Regions from separate parts of the Ferdinandcohnia sp. Marseille-Q9671 genome, predicted to be linked through region 1. Evidence: riboswitches for the same ligand, from Rfam matches in the RefSeq annotation. Region 1 holds a riboswitch; each other region holds the start of a gene.

Region 1 (5,809 bases):
TTTTCCGCATGAGATTCATGGAGGAAGTAGAGGAGAATCTAAAAGTCGTTCGAAAGCGCCTTCAGCAAGGTTTTGATGTGTTCCGCCTATATGTAGGGAAAAATCTTGATGCAGACGAAGCATTCTTAGCTGCTGTACAAAGTGAATTTGGGGACAGAGTGAAAGTAAAGTCACTCGATTTCAGTCATCTACTAGATTGGAAGACAGCGTTAAAGGCTGTGAAACGATTAAGTAAGTATGATCTTGGTCTAGAAATGATTGAAAGTCCAGCACAAGCAAACGACCATGAAGGCTTCCACCACATTCGCATGAGAACGGATTATCCTATAAGTGAACATGTGTGGAGTACAAGACAGCAATACGAAATGATCAAACATGATTCTGTTGATATATTTAACATTTCACCTGTATTTATTGGTGGGTTAACGGCAGCAAAACGTGCCGCAGCAGTTGCAGATGTTGCTGGAAAAAGCGTCATTCTTGGGACTACTCAGGAATTATCAATCGGAACAGCATCAATGGCACATTTGGGAGCAAATCTCGTAAATATGAATTATACATCAGATCCAACAGGTCCAGAGCTGTACATCGGTGATGTTGTGAAAAATAGAATTACCTATCAAGATGGGTATCTACATGTACCAAATCGAAACGTGCCTGGTCTAGGAATTGAGTTGGATGAGGAATTAATCGAAACATACCGAGTGAAGGATTTAAGCTGGGGCGAGGTTTCGGTACATCAATTACAAGACCGCACAGCGCAGACAGCAAAATAAAACTTCCTAATTAGTAAATAACAGAGAGACGATCTTGTCACTCTGTTATTTTTGTGTATTATATGATAATAGTAAAAATAATTATATGAAATTACTTGAAACATTCCAATTATTGTATTAGAATGACAATTGAACTCAGAATAGTCAATCAACTAAATAGTTATGTACTAGGGGATCCCTTGATAAGGGCTGAGAATAAAGTAGTTACTTTTAAACCCTCAAAACCTGAACAGGTTAGAACCTGCGTAGGAAAGTAGCGATTGTTTGTACTTGTTTGCATGTAAACAATTAGTAAACCAAACCACTTTTCTATGTAGAAGAGTGGTTTTTTTATGGAGAAAAATACGAAATCTGTTTGAAACTAGGAGATTGGTAGATAGCAATTGCCTTTTTAAGGAGCGAGTAATGTGAAGCTAATGGCAGTGACAGATGATACACGATCTGTACGTAATCTTGCATCCATGATTATTGAAATAAAGAATACCATCGACAGAGTTCAAATACGTGAAAAGACAAAAACAGCTCAAGAAATGATTACCTTACTACAGTATTTGGAAGAGGGTGGTGTGGAAAAAGAGAAAATTATCCTAAATGACCGATTGGATATTGCTTTGTTAATGAGTATCCCTACTATCCATCTACCAGAGAACGGTCTTCCTGTAAAAATGGTAAAACAACGTTTTTCTCATATAAAAGTAGGACGCTCTGTTCATTCTGTTGAGGGAGCTAAGAAGGCGGAAAGGGATGGAGCCGATTATGTTTTATATGGCCATTGTTTTGAGACTTCTAGTAAGAAAGGAAAGACTCCAAATGGTACACAGCCCGTTCTTGAAATGAAAGAGAAGCTACGCATCCCTGTTTATGCAATTGGGGGTATCAACTTAAAAAACATATATAAGGTACGAGAAGCGAAAGCAGATGGCATTGCTGTCATGTCGGGGATTTTTTCCGCACAAAAACCATCCTATTCAACTAAACAGTATTATGAGGCGATAAATCATGAATCAATCATATGATGTAGTCATAATTGGTGGTGGAATTATAGGTTGCTCCATTGCTTATTATCTAGCAAAAGAAAACATGAAGGTAGCAATATTTGAAAGCAATCAAATTGGTTCCAAATCGACAAGTGCAGCCGGTGGTATGCTTGGGGCTCACTCTGAATGTGATGGAGATGTTGATGTATTTTTCCCATTTGCTAGGAGCAGTCAATATGCATACTCGGAATTGAAAGATGAACTGTATCACCTAAGTGGTATTGATATCGGATACAAAAAAGGTGGTATTTTAAAGCTTGTCTACAATGAATCTGATAGAAATGGACTTCAGACTATCCTGTCACAACCTACTGTAAAATGGCTCGATAAAGAGGAAGTTTGGGAGATGGAACCTTCTGTTTCTTCCAATCTAGCAGGAGCAGCTTATATTGAAGAAGATGTCAATGTGATGCCGAGCTCTGTTTGTCAGGCATTTGCCAAAAGTGCTCAGATACGAGGGGCTTCTCTTTTCGAATATACACCCGTATTCGAAATTCAGAAAAAAGGGAATGGCTTCTTGATTCACACTGCAACTAGTAGAGTTGAAGCCAAGCAAGTAGTGGTTGCCAGTGGGGTTTGGAGCACGCCATTTTTTAAGCAACTTGGGTTAGACCATCAAGTAAATCCTGTAAAAGGAGAATGCATCTCTGTACTAGATGAGAAAGCAACATTAAAACATACAATCTTTCATGATGGCTACTATATTGTACCAAGAACTAACGGAAAACTGGTGATTGGAGCTACCATGAAAGAAAATGATTGGAATGAAAGAGTTAGTCTGGATGGAATCGACACCCTTATTGCAAAGGCAAAAATGATGCTTCCAACTATTGCAGATATGAAAATTGATTCATTCTGGGCAGGATTACGTCCGCAAACATTTGATCAAAAACCATACATAGGACACCATCCGGAAGATGAAGGAATTTTATTTGCTACAGGGCATTTCCGTAATGGGATCCTACTCGCTCCTGCAACAGGACAAATGATACGAGATTTGATACTCAAAAGAAAAATAAAAAACGAATGGGTGGAGGCCTTTAAAATCGACCGCCAGAAACCACTAACAGTAAGCAGGTGAAAAAAATGTCAATTATTCTAAATGGAAACCGCGTTGACCTTCAAGAGGGAGTCACGACGGTTGAACAATTACTTTCACATTATCAGGTAGAAAACCGTATTGTCATCGTTGAGGTCAACAAGGAAATTGTCATGAAAGAAGACTATCAAACAATAAGTCTCTCACATGGGGATGTTGTTGAAATCATTCATTTTGTAGGAGGAGGATGAAGTATGTTACAAATTGCAAATCGTACGTTTCAATCTAGACTTTTATTAGGAACTGGTAAATATCCTTCGTTTGAAATTCAGAAAAAAGCGGTGGAAGTATCGGAATCAGAGATTTTAACATTTGCGGTTAGAAGAATGAATATTTTTTCTGAAGAACAACCAAATTTTTTAGAACAACTGGACTTGACTTCATATACGCTTCTTCCTAATACAGCAGGTGCGAAAACAGCGGAGGAGGCTGTTCGGATTGCGAGATTGGCAAAAGCTTCTGGACTATGTGACATGATTAAGGTTGAAGTCATTGGTGATGATCGCACACTTTTACCAGACCCTATTGAAACATTAAAAGCTTCAGAACTATTATTGGAAGAAGGATTTATTGTTTTACCTTATACGTCCGATGACGTTGTGTTAGCTAGACGTCTTGAAGAACTTGGAGTACATGCTGTTATGCCAGCTGCATCACCAATTGGTTCTGGCAAGGGACTTATCAATCCACTTAACTTAAAGTTTATCATTGAGCAGTCGTCCATTCCGGTAATCATTGATGCGGGTATTGGTTCTCCTAAAGATGCTGCATTCGCGATGGAGCTAGGTGCAGATGGAGTGTTACTAAATACAGCGGTATCAGGTGCAAAAGATCCTGTTAAAATGGCAGAGGCAATGAAGTTGGCAATAAAAGCAGGGAGACTAGGATTTGAAGCGGGGAGAATTGAAGAAAAAGACTATGCAGTCGCGAGCAGTCCCACAACTGGGCTGGTGACTTCTTGACGGGTTTGCGTTTGCAGTAAGGCACTCCTAAATGAACGCTACACATAAAGACAAGTGTACGATTGATTGGACATCTCAAGGGAGGTGTCTTTTTTTGTACATACTATTTATACAATACATACATAGAAGGAAATAATTCTTTACACTTTCTTTATACTTTTCTAGTCAATTTATTTATCACTACCATTTATTCTAAGTATAGTAACAAGCGAAGGGATGATATTGATGTCGGAAACAATTCTTAAAGCAACAAACATATCAAAAATCTACGGAAAACATAAAGCCCTTAATAAAGTTTCAATTGAAATAAAACGTGGAATGATTTACGGATTAATCGGAGAGAATGGCGCAGGAAAATCTACTTTCATGCGGACGGTCATGGGATTAATCACAATCGATGAAGGGGATATTGAACTGTTCGGAAAAACTGGGACGAAAGGATTGCAGCATGCACGAAGAAAAATGGGACAATCCATCGAAACACCAGCACTTTATCCAGAATTAAATGCAAGAGAGAATTTGCGTGTACAGGCAGCAAACGGAGGCGTGGGTGAACGCGAGATTGATGATTTGCTACGCTTGATGAATCTTGGCAATACGGGAAAGAAGAAGGTCAAGAACTTTTCATTAGGGATGCGTCAACGATTAGCTATCGCCATCACACTTATCACAAATCCTGAGTTCTTAATACTTGATGAGCCGACGAACGGACTTGATCCATCAGGTATTGTTGAAATGCGTGAAATTATTCAGCGATTAGTGACAGAACGGGGAATCACTGTTTTACTTTCAAGTCATTTGCTTGACGAGCTATCACAACTTGCCACACATTACGGAATTTTACATGATGGAAAACTAATAAGTGAACTATCTCGAGAGCAGCTCGCACGAGAAACTCGCCAGTATATTGAATTAGAAACGACAGAAGTTCAAAAAGCAGTCATTGTACTTGATAACATTGGAATAAAGGATTATGAAGTAATCAATGGGACTGAAATTAATATATATGAACGCTTAGATGAAGTTGCCTCAATCAATCGTTCGTTAGTCTTGGAAAACGTGAATGTTTTACGAATTGGGACAACACGACAAAAACTAGAAGATTATTTTTTGCAATTAACAGGGGGAACAACACATGCTTAATCTTTTAACAGCTGAACGAATTAAATTGTTTCGAAGTAAAAAACTATGGATCGTACTAGGCATATTAATTTTCCTTCCTATCTATCAAGTCATCAATAGTAAAGTATCTGTGAATTACGGTGCAGATTTAGTACAAGCAAAGGATACAGTTATCAATGGAGCAACAGGTATCCTAATGATTGAGAAAAATGGATTAACCATTTTATTGGTCATCATGGCTTTTGTCAGTTTCTTTATTGGAGAAGAATTTCAAAATGGTACGATTCGTAATGCGTTGTCATTAGGGCGTAGTCGAACGCATTATTATTTATCAAAACTTGTAATTGCTGCATTACTAACTCTTATTGGTACAGCCGTACTAACAGCATTAGGTATAATGGGATATACAATTGTGTTTGGATTTGGTGAAGTTGCTGCCATTAGCAATTATGGTCAATATGCGTTAAAAGTGTTTGGTACGCTATATTTATTAATTTTGTCAAATGTATCTATTTTTGTGATGATTAGTTTCCTGACAAAAACGAGTGGGGTTTCATTGATTTGGAGTTTTTTATACACAATTGGTACCGGATTTGGTGCGGGAATCTTCCAGCAAACTGAACATTTTACGTTCATCACGAATTGGTTTACAGAAACTTTCTTGTTCTATTACGATTTTGCACAACCAGCACATATCGCGATGTTTCCTGAGTTGATATTGGTAAGTATCATCACAATCGTGGTATCATCGACAATAGGAATTCTTCTATTTAATAGAACGGACATAAAGTAGGTCGATTGAGATGGCAGTGG
Region 2 (5,809 bases), 740 kb from region 1:
CAAAAAACATGGCTATAATCGCTATATACTTTAATGCATTTGAAGACAAATCCTTCTGAGCAGTCATATTCTGCATTCAATCCCTCACCTTTTGGAGACAGGTTCCTGAAAGGAGATCCTTCTCTAACGACTAATATTATAAAACTCATTTTATATTTTCGTTTAAATACGAGATAATATACAAGGAACTATAACCTCACTTATATACGGATGCAAAAAAACAAGGTTAGTCTTGATATACAAGACAAACCTTGTTGAAATGCTATCCTTTTTTCAATAACTTGTTACCCTTCGTCAGGTCTGTATTCTAAAAGATCTCCAGGCTGGCACTCTAATGCTTTACAAATCCCCTCTAAAGTGGATAATCGAATTGCCTTTGCCTTGCCATTTTTTAATATAGAAAGGTTCGCCATCGTGATTCCAACCCTTTCCGAAAGTTCGGTTACACTCATTTTTCGTTTCGCCAACATTACATCAACATTTATTATAATCGCCATGTTTTCACCTCAGACTGTTAGATCATTTTCTGATTTTATGTTAATCGCATCTTGTAAAAGTTTTTGGAGAACAGCGGCGAATACTGCAATTACCAACCCAGCAAACACTGGAACCATTCCAATAATGATGAGACCTGGTGCATCGTCTAGCTCTGCTAAGAAAAATACAAATGGCAAAATTACCACATACAAACCACTAAATGCTATTGCACTGTATTTGATAACCTTAAGAGCTTTGACAGACATTTGCGAGAAGGCTTGGTTTTTGTCAATATAGCTTAAAAGTTTATACGCTTGATACAAGGCAATGAAAAACGGTATTACTGAAAGATACATTCCTGTTACAATCGGATAGAGGATTTGGTCATAATCTGGGTTGGCTGGATTATTCACCAAATAATATAGACCGAATATACCCATAGCAAGAACGGGAAGTCCCATTAGAAAAACCGTTATTTTTAAAAATAAAGTAGACCCTATTTTCATGTAAAGCACCTCATTTATTTAATTTCTCTCTGATTATAATTCTATATTTATCGTTTGTCAATAAACTATTGCTGAAACTTATGATATTATTGTTGTTAAAATATCTCAAACACAACAAAAGACGTGCAAAAATTCACACGTCTCTTTACATACTTTATTATAATGCATAGCAATGATTAAGTGGTCCGCTTCCTTTTCCAAGGTCAAGGTTTGCTTCTAGGGCACCTGTTATATAGCGTTTCGCCCCATCTATACTTGTTCCTATATCTAATCCTTTTGCTAAGTTACAAGCGATTGCCGAAGAGAGCGTACAACCTGTGCCATGAGTATTAGGATTGTTAATTCGTGCTCCTGGGAACCACGTATATTCCCCTTTAGTATATAACAGATCATCCGCTGTTTCTTGAAGATGACCCCCTTTTATTAAAATAGCACCTTTGTACGTTTCTGCCAATTTGACTGCTGCCTTTTGCATATCTTCCTTTGTAAGAATCTCAAATCCACAAAGTGCTTCAGCTTCATGAAGATTTGGTGTAATGATTGTGGCTAATGGAAATAAACTTGTTATTAGTGCATCCATTGCTGATTCACTTAACAACCTGCTTCCACTTGTCGAAATCATAACTGGATCTACTACTATATTCATAGGTTTATATTCTTCTAGCTTTTCCACAATCTTGTGTATAATTTTAGGAGAAGAAACCATTCCAATTTTCACACTATCAGGAAAGATATCTGTCATAATGCTATCAAGCTGCTGGCCTACAAATTCGGGTGTAGAGTCAACAACACCGAATACTCCCGTTGTGTTTTGTGCAGTTAGAGCTGTAATTGCACTCATTGCGTACATTTTATGTGCGGTGATTGTTTTGATGTCGGCTTGAATACCTGCTCCTCCACTACAATCAGAGCCAGCAATTGTAAGTACCTTTTTCATAAAATACTACTCCCCACTCTTATTTTTGGTTGACCATTTTTGTTGCAAGAGTTCGTAATTCTTGGGTTGCTTCAACAATATTTGTCTTTGCAAAAATGGCAGACACAACCGCAACCCCATCAACTCCACTTCCCATTAACTCCAAAATATTGGATTCATTTATTCCGCCAATTGCAACAATTGGAATTGATACGCTTCTACATATTTCTTGTACCGTTTCAAACGTCATCGGTTTTGCGTCTTGCTTAGTGCTTGTTGGAAATACTGACCCAATTCCCAAATAATCTGCACCAGCCTTCTCAGCAGCAATAGCTTGTTCCACGTTCTGTGCAGACACACCAAGAATTTTTCCAGGCCCAATCATGTCTCTCACCTTTTCAACTGGCAAGTCCTCTTGTCCAACATGAACTCCATCGGCTTCGCATGCAAGTGCAATCTCGACATTGTCATTAATAACAAAAGGAACCTTATAGGAGTCTGTAAGTTCTTTTATTTGCTTTGCTTCCTGTAAAAATATGTTGAAATCCAGACTTTTTTCCCTAAGTTGGACAAATGTCACTCCACCTTTTAGGGCTTCTTCCACCTGTTCAACTAGTGTTTGTTTTCCTGTCCATGCACGGTCTGTTACCGCATATAAAAGCATCGTTTCTTTACTTACTTTCAATGTTCATTCCACCTTCTAATGTTGGATAATCTAGCATGCTCATGTAATCAATCAAATAGGTTCGGAACGATGAGGTTCCTCCATTGGTCTCTTCCACATTCTTATAGGCCTGCTCACCGCAATATCCAAAAGCACTCACTGCAAGTACGGTACTATGTAAAATTTCACTAGGATTAGCCCCACAATATGCACCAATCACAGATGTGAGCATGCAACCAGAACCTGTAATTTTAGCCATCATGGGGTGACCATTTCTGATAATAAAAGCTTCTTCTGCATTTGCAACAATATCAATCGCACCAGTTATTGCAACAACCGCTCCAGTTTGCTTACTTACTTGTTTTGCAAATTGAATGTCGCCCTCTAGATTGTTTTCGGTGATTACATCCTCTTCAGCAGCGTCTACGCCTTTGGTATTCCCGCTACCCTGATGGACTGTTTTTATTTCAGACATATTCCCTCTAATCACAGAGAATTGAACCTCGTGTAATAAGCGGTAAGCAGTATTCGTCCGCAATGTTGAGGCACCTGCACCTACTGGATCCAAAATAACAGGACGTCCTAGTTTGTTTGCAGCTTTTCCTGCTAGAATCATAGATTCTATTGTTCGTTCATTTAACGTTCCAATATTAATGACTAAGCTGTTACAAATGCTTGTAATGTCTTCTACTTCCTTTGGATCGTCCGCCATAATTGGAGATCCCCCACAAGCCAACACCATATTTGCCACATCATTTACAGTTACATAGTTTGTAATATTATGTACAAGTGGGCAATTTTCTCTCACATTTACTAGGATTTGTTCAAACATTTCGATTCCTCCTGAATGATGAATACAAAAAAGCGGTATACCTAAAAAAGATATACCGCATGAATATACATACTTACTTACATTCCCTACGTTGGCATTATCCAAATCAGGTTAAAGGGTTAAAGCTACGTTTCGCTTACTCTCAGCCTGCATGTGCAAGCTCCCCTAACTTTATTCACTTTTAATGTAGTATAACATATTTCGCAATCATCCTGTTAGAAATAGCCTTGTTACTTTTTAAGAATTCCTAAGTATTCGGTCCATGGACCAACATCATCTCGATATCTTTCCGCCATCACCCGTACAATTTGCGAAATATGTGTTAAATCATGTACGACCCATGTTGATAACAATTCCCTTACCTTTACAATTCCAAAGGCTGGATGATACCCTGTCACCTCAAGGAATTCTTGAGTGTGAACAAGTTGCTTCAATTTAAGGATATTCTGTTTTCGAATCACTTTAAATTCAAGTAACTTTTCTTCAATTGAACGATTTTCTTTTTTCAAATGTGAGAAACGATCGAATGCAGGAAATGGCTTACCTTCACCTTCAGTTAGGATGAACTCTAATCGTGGTATCCAATTGTTCTTTTCACCCTCAATAAAATGCTCTATCACGTCTGAGGCATTCCACGTGCCTTCCCCTTCGTTACAAGTGAGCCACCCTGCTGATATTCCTGATAAAAAATGCTCCAAAGTTTGTGGTGTACGTTCCAACACTTCTATGGCCTCATATAGATTGAAATTCACAGACATCTCCTCCCGTTGATTTATATGTTTCTCTTATTTTGTAACATCTATTAAAAAATATATCCATACTCTTTTTACTAAAGTTTGTGACGTGATTAGTTGTCCTAATCTTTTCAGTTATGCATATAGATAAATTAAAGGAATTTGTGCTCAGGAAAAGGAGTTTGGTAACATTGAATAAATTCATGGTAGCCATTGGCATTCTTTCAATTATATTTGTGGTCGGTATTATGGAGGCAGACGATGTATACAGGTATAAGGATGAGATTGTTGTTTCTGATATGACCCCAAATGAAGAAGTTTCTGCCAATCCAGATGCTGAAAACGCGGTGGAAGAGTTAATTCCAACCTATGAAATGGAATTAGTAGATACGGAAGTAATTAATGGAAACAAAGTAGAAATCTATCGTGAATATGAAATCTATCGTAATGATGCAAACGAAGTGGTTAAAAAAGTACCTACCGACAATTACGAGTATTTGGAGTATTGGAGATAATGGAGCAAGACCCTGCTAACAGGGTCTTGCTCCATTTTCTTTGGGCTAATTTATATTTTTGTCATGACTTCTGGATAAATCTTGAACAAGTCCTAGTTTAAACTCCATTTATATCAAGACTTTTGGACATATACGGAAATACTCAGATGTTAAACTCCATATTACTTTTGACCATTGGATAAACCTCGATAACATCATACATTATCCTTTAACAACTCTCTACAAACCTAGTAAAAATACGCTTAGCCACTTCATTTCCGTTGACCGCCAGACACTCTGGATGCCATTGGACCCCTAACACAAAGGAATGTTCCTTACTCTCGATTGCCTCGATAATACCGTCGGAGGCAACACCTGACACTTCAAGTGGAAAAGGTACATGTCGGACTGCCTGATGATGGTACGTATTAACCCTAAATTTTGTCTCTCCCGAAATTGTGGCTAGTAGACTATTTTCTTTTACTTCTACATAATGGGCTAGATGATCCCTTGTAGCTTTTTGAGAATGCTGGAGCAATTGGCTGTCATGCTGTGTGTAAATATCCTGGTACATATCCCCGCCTAGTGCAATATTCAATATTTGAATTCCCCGACATATTGCAAGGATTGGCAAATCCTTTGTAAGCGTTTCTTGAATAATCGATAGTTCAAAACTATCTCTACCTGGGGAGATCGTTCCAAGCTTCGGATGAGGCTCCTCACCAAATAAGGTTGGGTCAATATCCCCTCCCCCTGTTACAAGGAGTCCATCAAGTTTTTCAACAATTTGAGCAACATCCTCATCAATCCCAATCGGTAAAATGACTGGAATTCCTCCAGCTTTAAGGATGGCTTGAATGTAATCATTGGACAGCGTATGTTTAAAATCTAGTTCAACATGTGAGGTAATGCCAATAATCGGTTTCGTCATGTTGTATTAACCTCCACAACGTCAATTTGGTAAGATAACTTTCATATAATCAGCTAGTGAAAATAATGTGCTTCCGTTACGGGTTATTGTTGTGTTTGCATGTAGCATTGATTGTAGAATTGCTTCCTCGGTTGCATCAGCCACAGCTAGAAAAGCATGGTCCATATCCTCTTCGTGAATGACTTTTAGAGAAAGCAATTCTCCTTTGTTTTCATGGCTAATTGTTGTTGCCGTTGAAAAGCCAATGAAAACATC
Region 3 (5,809 bases), 110 kb from region 1:
CATTATAACCGAAACAACGAATTATCAAAACAGAACAAATGCAATCGGATTTTCTTTCAGACATTTTTCGCAGAATATGGTTCAAAATGGTAAAATTAAAAATATAGCGGTTGAAGGTATTCTACCCACTAAGGAGAACATTCAAAACGAAACCTATCCATTTGTAGATCAATTCTATGCAATCACTGCTAAAACTGATAATCCACATATAGAGGCATTTCTTACCTGGATGACATCTGAACAAGGTCAGGAAATTGTTGAAAAGACTGGATATGTACCATTGAACTAGATTGTATGTAAAAGGATGTTAGATAATGAATGAGATAACGTATTTAACTGCATTATTTGAAGAGAATCGGTACATTGAAAATGCAGGACCCATGCAAAAATATATGAAAAACCATTTTCCGTTCCTAGGTATTAAAACACCAGTAAGACGGAAATTGATGCGTGACTTTTACGCCGAAACAGGGATTGTAAAACAGGAGTTTCAACAGGAACTTGTAGAGCAATTATGGAGGAAGGAAGAACGGGAATATCAGTATGCTGCGTTGGATTATTTAGTGAGGTCATTAAAGAAGCTTACTTCCTCGCATCTACCATTTATCGAAGAGCTTATCACAACTAAATCATGGTGGGACACTGTTGACGTTTTATCTCCACATATAGTCGGGAAGATTGGGAGGGAAACGCCTCAAGTCATTACCGAAACAATTAATGAGTGGGCATATAGTAATCATTTATGGCTAATACGTTCCTCGATTCTGTTTCAGCTAAAATACAAAGAAGAAACAAACGAAACCATTTTATATCACTACATAACTGCGAATGCTTCCAGTAAAGAGTTTTTCATCCAAAAAGCTATTGGCTGGGCATTACGGGAATACTCCAAAACAAGTCCTGACTCGGTACGAGCTTTTATTCAAGAAAATACGTTACCAAAGTTAAGTATCAGAGAAGGTAGCAAGTACATATAAGAAGGTTGAGTTATTATCCCCGACTGTTTGAGAGCGCTTGTCAGACAAGGCGCGAAGCCGATCGAAGACGCGAATAGAAGTTGCCTTCATGAGCGAGGTAAGCAGCGCCGTTTTGCGAGCGTTTGTCAACAGTCTAAAGACCAAATCAGTTTTGATTTGGTCTTTCATCATTCACTGTTAAAATAGTATACTTTCCTTGTTTAAAAAGATAGGTAATATCATAGGTCTCCCCATTCTTAAATACAGCGCAAAAATCTTCCACCTCTTTTTTATCTTCACTAAAAAATTGATAAACAGAGTACGGATCATTGACATTACAGCTGTATTTTCCATCGCTATTTTTGTCAGAAGACACGGACGTTTCTTGAACAATAATCGATGTGTCTTTTTCATAGGAAGGACGAAGCTTTCCAGATACCATTGTTCCGACAATAAGGAAAATTCCTATTACACTTAGCATAATAGCTTTTTTATGTTCCATTTTCACAAAAAACATAAAGATTCCGCAACCAAGTGCACCAATACCTACTGCAAACAAGGCCACCATTACATAAAAGAACTTATTTACACTCCTTTTATAGTACGAAAATTCGAACAGTTTCTTTAATAATACCATATTATGGGTACTAGCTCTTTACAATTAATTATGAAAGGTCTATGATTATAGAAAGAATATTCGCAAACTACTAGGGGTGCCCGGTTGGGCTGAGAGAAAAACGGACGTTTTTTAACCCTTTGGACCTGATCCGGGTAATACCGGCGGAGGAAAGTAGAGAGTAAGATGTCCATTTTTCTTGCTAACTAACTAAGCCAGGTCCATTTTATGTGGATCTGGCTTTTTTGCGGTTTCTTTTTATCTACTAAATTAGGAGGATACCATAATGAAGCTACATAATCAGATTGTATTGGTAACGGGCGGGGCTCGTGGATTAGGAAAGGAAATTGTAAAAGCTTTTGCAAATGAAGGTGCAAAGGTTGTAATTAACTACTATCAAAGTGAAGAGAATGCAATGTTATTGCAAGAAGAGATTGGGGAGCAAGCTTTAGCCATTCAAGGAGATATTCGAAATCGAAAGGATGTCCAACACATTTTCGTTCAAGCGAAGGAACACTTTGATCAGCCCATTACAACAGTTGTCAACAATGCGTTGATTGATTTTCGTTTTGACCCGATTGGCAGGAAAAATGCGGAAGCAATTTCGTGGGAGGATTATCACATACAGCTTGAAGGCGCAATTCGAGGAGCATTACATACTACACAAGCTGCACTTCCAGACATGAAGGAGAACCACTTTGGAAGAATTATTACAATAGGAACAAATCTTGTCCAAAATCCAGTTGTTGCCTATCACGATTACAATACAAGTAAAGCAGCCTTATTAGGGTTTACTCGTAGCATGGCAAAGGATTTAGGAGCTTTTGGCATTAACGTAAATATGATTTCAGGGGGATTACTACAAACAACCGATGCAAGCTCAGCGACTTCTGAAGAAGTATTTCAATTAATCAAGGATTCTACTCCACTTCAAAAGGTGACAACACCTGAAGATGTCGCAAATGCGGTGCTTTTCTTTGCATCACCTTGGAGTTCAGGGATAACTGGTCAAAATCTTGTCGTTGATGGTGGACTCGTAATGGATTAATACATAGAAAGGGGGACTTAGCTTGAATAAAACATTAAAATTGACACTCACTGCCATGTTTGTGGCTATCGGAACAATTACAAGTCACTTATTTTCGATTCCGATTGGATTTACCAAGGTTTTTCCGATGCAACATTTCATCAATGTATTATCAGCAGTTATACTTGGGCCAGCCTATGCTGTTCTGCAAGCATTCTCAGTAGCGCTTCTCCGTAACATGTTAGGTACAGGTTCCTTGTTTGCGTTCCCTGGGAGCATGATCGGAGCCTTTTTAGCAGCTTATTTGTACTCAAAAACAAAAAAGGCGTCAATGGCTATGACTGGTGAAATTGTCGGAACAGGGCTTCTAGGAGCAATGGCTTGTTATCCAATCGCGACTCTAATCTTAGGGCAAGATGCCGCATTATTTGGGTTCGTTCCATCTTTCATTTTTAGTTCACTAGTCGGATCAATATTTGGTTTTGTGATTGTAGGAATTGTGTTAAAGAACTCAGCTTTTAAAACGTTTCAAGAACGTAATTTGTAACATGCGAAATAGACTAAAGCCCAACGGTTTAGTCTATTTTTTATCAAATCATTACACCTGCGATAATATAAAAAACAATAGCTATGACTCCACCCACTGCAGAGAGTCTTAGTTTGTATTGAGCATAATCGACAAGATCCATATCTAAGATGGAGGCAGTGGTAATGGTCGTATCGCCCAACGGTGAGGTCAATGCCCCAAACGCACCGCTTGCAAAAACCGCACCCACGGTTAATGGAATGGAAGCTCCAGTAGATAAGGCTAGGGCAATTCCTAATGGCATAAATAGCCCCCAGGTTCCCCACGAAGAACCAATAAAATAACCAACTACTGAACCTATCAAGAAAATGGTAGCAGGTGTTAAGAATCCTGGTAAAAACGAGCCTAATGTTGAACTAATAAATTCTGAAAATCCAAGCTCTTCAGCAGATAATGTGAGTGCCCAAATCAGGATGAGCAGGCTAATCGCTTGCATCATTTGATTTCCACCATCATAGAAATGATACATGATTTCGTTTAATTTTTGCCTTCTGACTACATAAAACACAAATGTGAATATCAAGGTGATGAAAACTGCCAAAAGCATCACAAAGGTTGCATCCGCCATAGAAAATGCTTCAAAAACCGTCTGCGCGCCAAGTGATGTTCCATCCTCCCATAAGAGATAAAGTGACAATCCTAATAGCAAAAATACAGGCACTATTAAATTCCACGGCTGCGCTTTTACCATTGACAGCTCTTTCTTGATCCCCATTCGGTGAAACTCATGCTCTTCTTCCTCTAGATCAACCTGGTTATTCGATTGGTTCGCTGTTTTAGACGGCCAAAAGGTTTGAATTATACCAATCAGTAACATGACAATTGCATAAAAATTAAACAAGATACTCAATAAAAACACTTGATATGGTGACATACCTAAATCAAGTTCTCTAATGCCACCCTCAACAAGTGACACCATAAACCCAACAAAAGCTGTTGCAACTGGTAGCAGCACAATGACTGACTCCGTTGAAATATCTAATGTCATTCCAACCTTTTGTTTCGATAGATTCATTTTTTTAATTAATGTTTTTATAATAGGACCTATCATCATAATCCGAAACATCGGCATCATAAAGGTGAAAGGGAGGGTAAGCCAGATTAAACCAAGTAAGCCTCGCTCTGATTTTATCTTTGTTCCTATCCATTCCGTAAAACCTTTAATGCCTCCTGCAATATTCATCATTCCAACTAAACCGCCAAATACATAAAGGAAACTGACGATCTTAATATTGGTCGAATCTGATAAAGTTGTGACCACATACGTAACAGACTGTTGTGTGCCACTTAATATATCAGACGTAACAAGAATTGATCCAACAAGGAGCCCAATTACAAGACCCGGTAAAATATCCTTGAGCCAAATAGCAAATAGAATCACAATCAGAAAGGGTATCAAAGACAGCCATGTATGTTCCAATCCTAAATCCTCCACTTCAAAAAAAACTCTATCTAGGTAGTATGACCAATTTTAGGGGTGAGTATTTGAAAAGGAAGGATGGAGTGATTTTTTCAAGTGCGATTGGATGAACTACTAATCGTTTTTTTAATGATATAAAAAGATAGAGACGTGTTCATTTTCATCAATCGTCCCAAGTAGAATTTCATTAAGTGTGACATGGTTATAGGTGGTTGATATTTTTTGTAACAGCCATTCTTCACTTTTGCCCAGCTGTTGTAACTCGTTATAATCGATTTTCCTTTCTTTAACTACTGTTTTCGGATACTGAAACGTTTTAACAGGTTTCTCATGTGAAAACGGAGTGAGTGGTTGATATTCAGACTTTAAAAAGAATGATACTGTCCCACTTGGCTCCCAAAATGCAAGAGCTACCTTTTGAATATCTTCTACATTTTTTCGACGCAATTCAGAGAGTAAGACATCAATTGATATTCTGGATTTAAGAAGATTTTTATACAAAATTATACCGTTTTCAATGATGGGTATGGGAGCAGGAATGAATAATTTCCTTATCCTCACTGACCGTAAACTTAATAAAATCCCGATCAAATACATTACAAGAATAACAGTCATGGTAATCATTGACCCTTTTAATCCAAGTCCTTCATCTGATAACGGATGTGCGATAATATTCCCGATTAGTAAGACGATTACAAAATCAAGAAGACCCACCTGGGATATCGTTCGTTGTCCCATAATTCTAGCAATCACAACAAAAAACGCGAAGCCAACAATTGCTCTTAGCATCCACTCAATAGCATTTAAATCCTCCTGAGAAGCAAAAAAGTGCATAATTACTCCACCTTACCCTTAATTTTCCTCCTTAGTGTGTACCAATTTTTCTATAAACATAAAAAAATAAATGCACTTCCAACCATGAGATTGAAAGTGCATTTTACTACTAAAATAACCCAATTAATTGTTGGACAGACAAAATCACAAATAATATCAAACAGGCAGTTAACACGAAATTTGATAAGAAACTATTACTATATTCTTTATCAACTCGTTTTGAATTCAACAACCACAATAAACTAATAGATAAAAACGGCATGAACAATGCACCAAGTGCGCCGTACAAAATAATTAATTGAACTGGCTTACCAAAGAATAAGAGAAGCATCGGAGGGAAGGTTAACCACGCTAAATACGCACGGTAAGC

Evidence for each region. A riboswitch is a leader RNA that binds a small molecule or an ion and turns the genes downstream of it on or off. The one in region 1 is predicted to bind thiamine pyrophosphate.
Region 2: it holds a riboswitch for thiamine pyrophosphate, as region 1 does, so the genes downstream of both, thiM (hydroxyethylthiazole kinase) here and ACWNMY_RS21765 (thiamine phosphate synthase) in region 1, are expected to answer to the same signal.
Region 3: it holds a riboswitch for thiamine pyrophosphate, as region 1 does, so the genes downstream of both, ACWNMY_RS21220 (3-oxoacyl-ACP reductase) here and ACWNMY_RS21765 (thiamine phosphate synthase) in region 1, are expected to answer to the same signal.

Annotation. Positions count from the first base shown of each region.
Region 1 is NZ_CDRJTA010000004.1:1,326,220-1,332,028, reverse strand. Features, by position in the region: gene ACWNMY_RS21770 (mandelate racemase/muconate lactonizing enzyme family protein) at 1-776, shown strand, start outside; TPP riboswitch at 936-1,045, shown strand; gene ACWNMY_RS21765 (thiamine phosphate synthase) at 1,193-1,792, shown strand; gene thiO (glycine oxidase ThiO) at 1,776-2,894, shown strand; gene thiS (sulfur carrier protein ThiS) at 2,900-3,103, shown strand; gene ACWNMY_RS21750 (thiazole synthase) at 3,107-3,874, shown strand; gene ACWNMY_RS21745 (ATP-binding cassette domain-containing protein) at 4,100-5,017, shown strand; gene ACWNMY_RS21740 (ABC transporter permease) at 5,010-5,789, shown strand; gene ACWNMY_RS21735 (response regulator transcription factor) at 5,800-5,809, shown strand, end outside.
Region 2 is NZ_CDRJTA010000004.1:588,932-594,740, reverse strand. Features, by position in the region: gene ACWNMY_RS18125 (TraX family protein) at 1-76, opposite strand, end outside; gene ACWNMY_RS18120 (helix-turn-helix domain-containing protein) at 285-497, opposite strand; gene ACWNMY_RS18115 (DUF2975 domain-containing protein) at 507-983, opposite strand; gene thiD (bifunctional hydroxymethylpyrimidine kinase/phosphomethylpyrimidine kinase) at 1,141-1,920, opposite strand; gene thiE (thiamine phosphate synthase) at 1,940-2,584, opposite strand; gene thiM (hydroxyethylthiazole kinase) at 2,571-3,395, opposite strand; TPP riboswitch at 3,462-3,572, opposite strand; gene ACWNMY_RS18095 (DinB family protein) at 3,626-4,147, opposite strand; gene ACWNMY_RS18090 (hypothetical protein) at 4,321-4,644, shown strand; gene ACWNMY_RS18085 (gamma-glutamyl-gamma-aminobutyrate hydrolase family protein) at 4,853-5,554, opposite strand; gene ACWNMY_RS18080 (DmpA family aminopeptidase) at 5,576-5,809, opposite strand, start outside.
Region 3 is NZ_CDRJTA010000004.1:1,216,428-1,222,236, reverse strand. Features, by position in the region: gene ACWNMY_RS21235 (PstS family phosphate ABC transporter substrate-binding protein) at 1-289, shown strand, start outside; gene ACWNMY_RS21230 (DNA alkylation repair protein) at 315-977, shown strand; gene ACWNMY_RS21225 (hypothetical protein) at 1,123-1,515, opposite strand; TPP riboswitch at 1,656-1,762, shown strand; gene ACWNMY_RS21220 (3-oxoacyl-ACP reductase) at 1,859-2,620, shown strand; gene thiW (energy coupling factor transporter S component ThiW) at 2,643-3,146, shown strand; gene ACWNMY_RS21210 (Na+/H+ antiporter NhaC family protein) at 3,190-4,605, opposite strand; gene ACWNMY_RS21205 (DUF421 domain-containing protein) at 4,732-5,439, opposite strand; gene ACWNMY_RS21200 (Nramp family divalent metal transporter) at 5,549-5,809, opposite strand, start outside.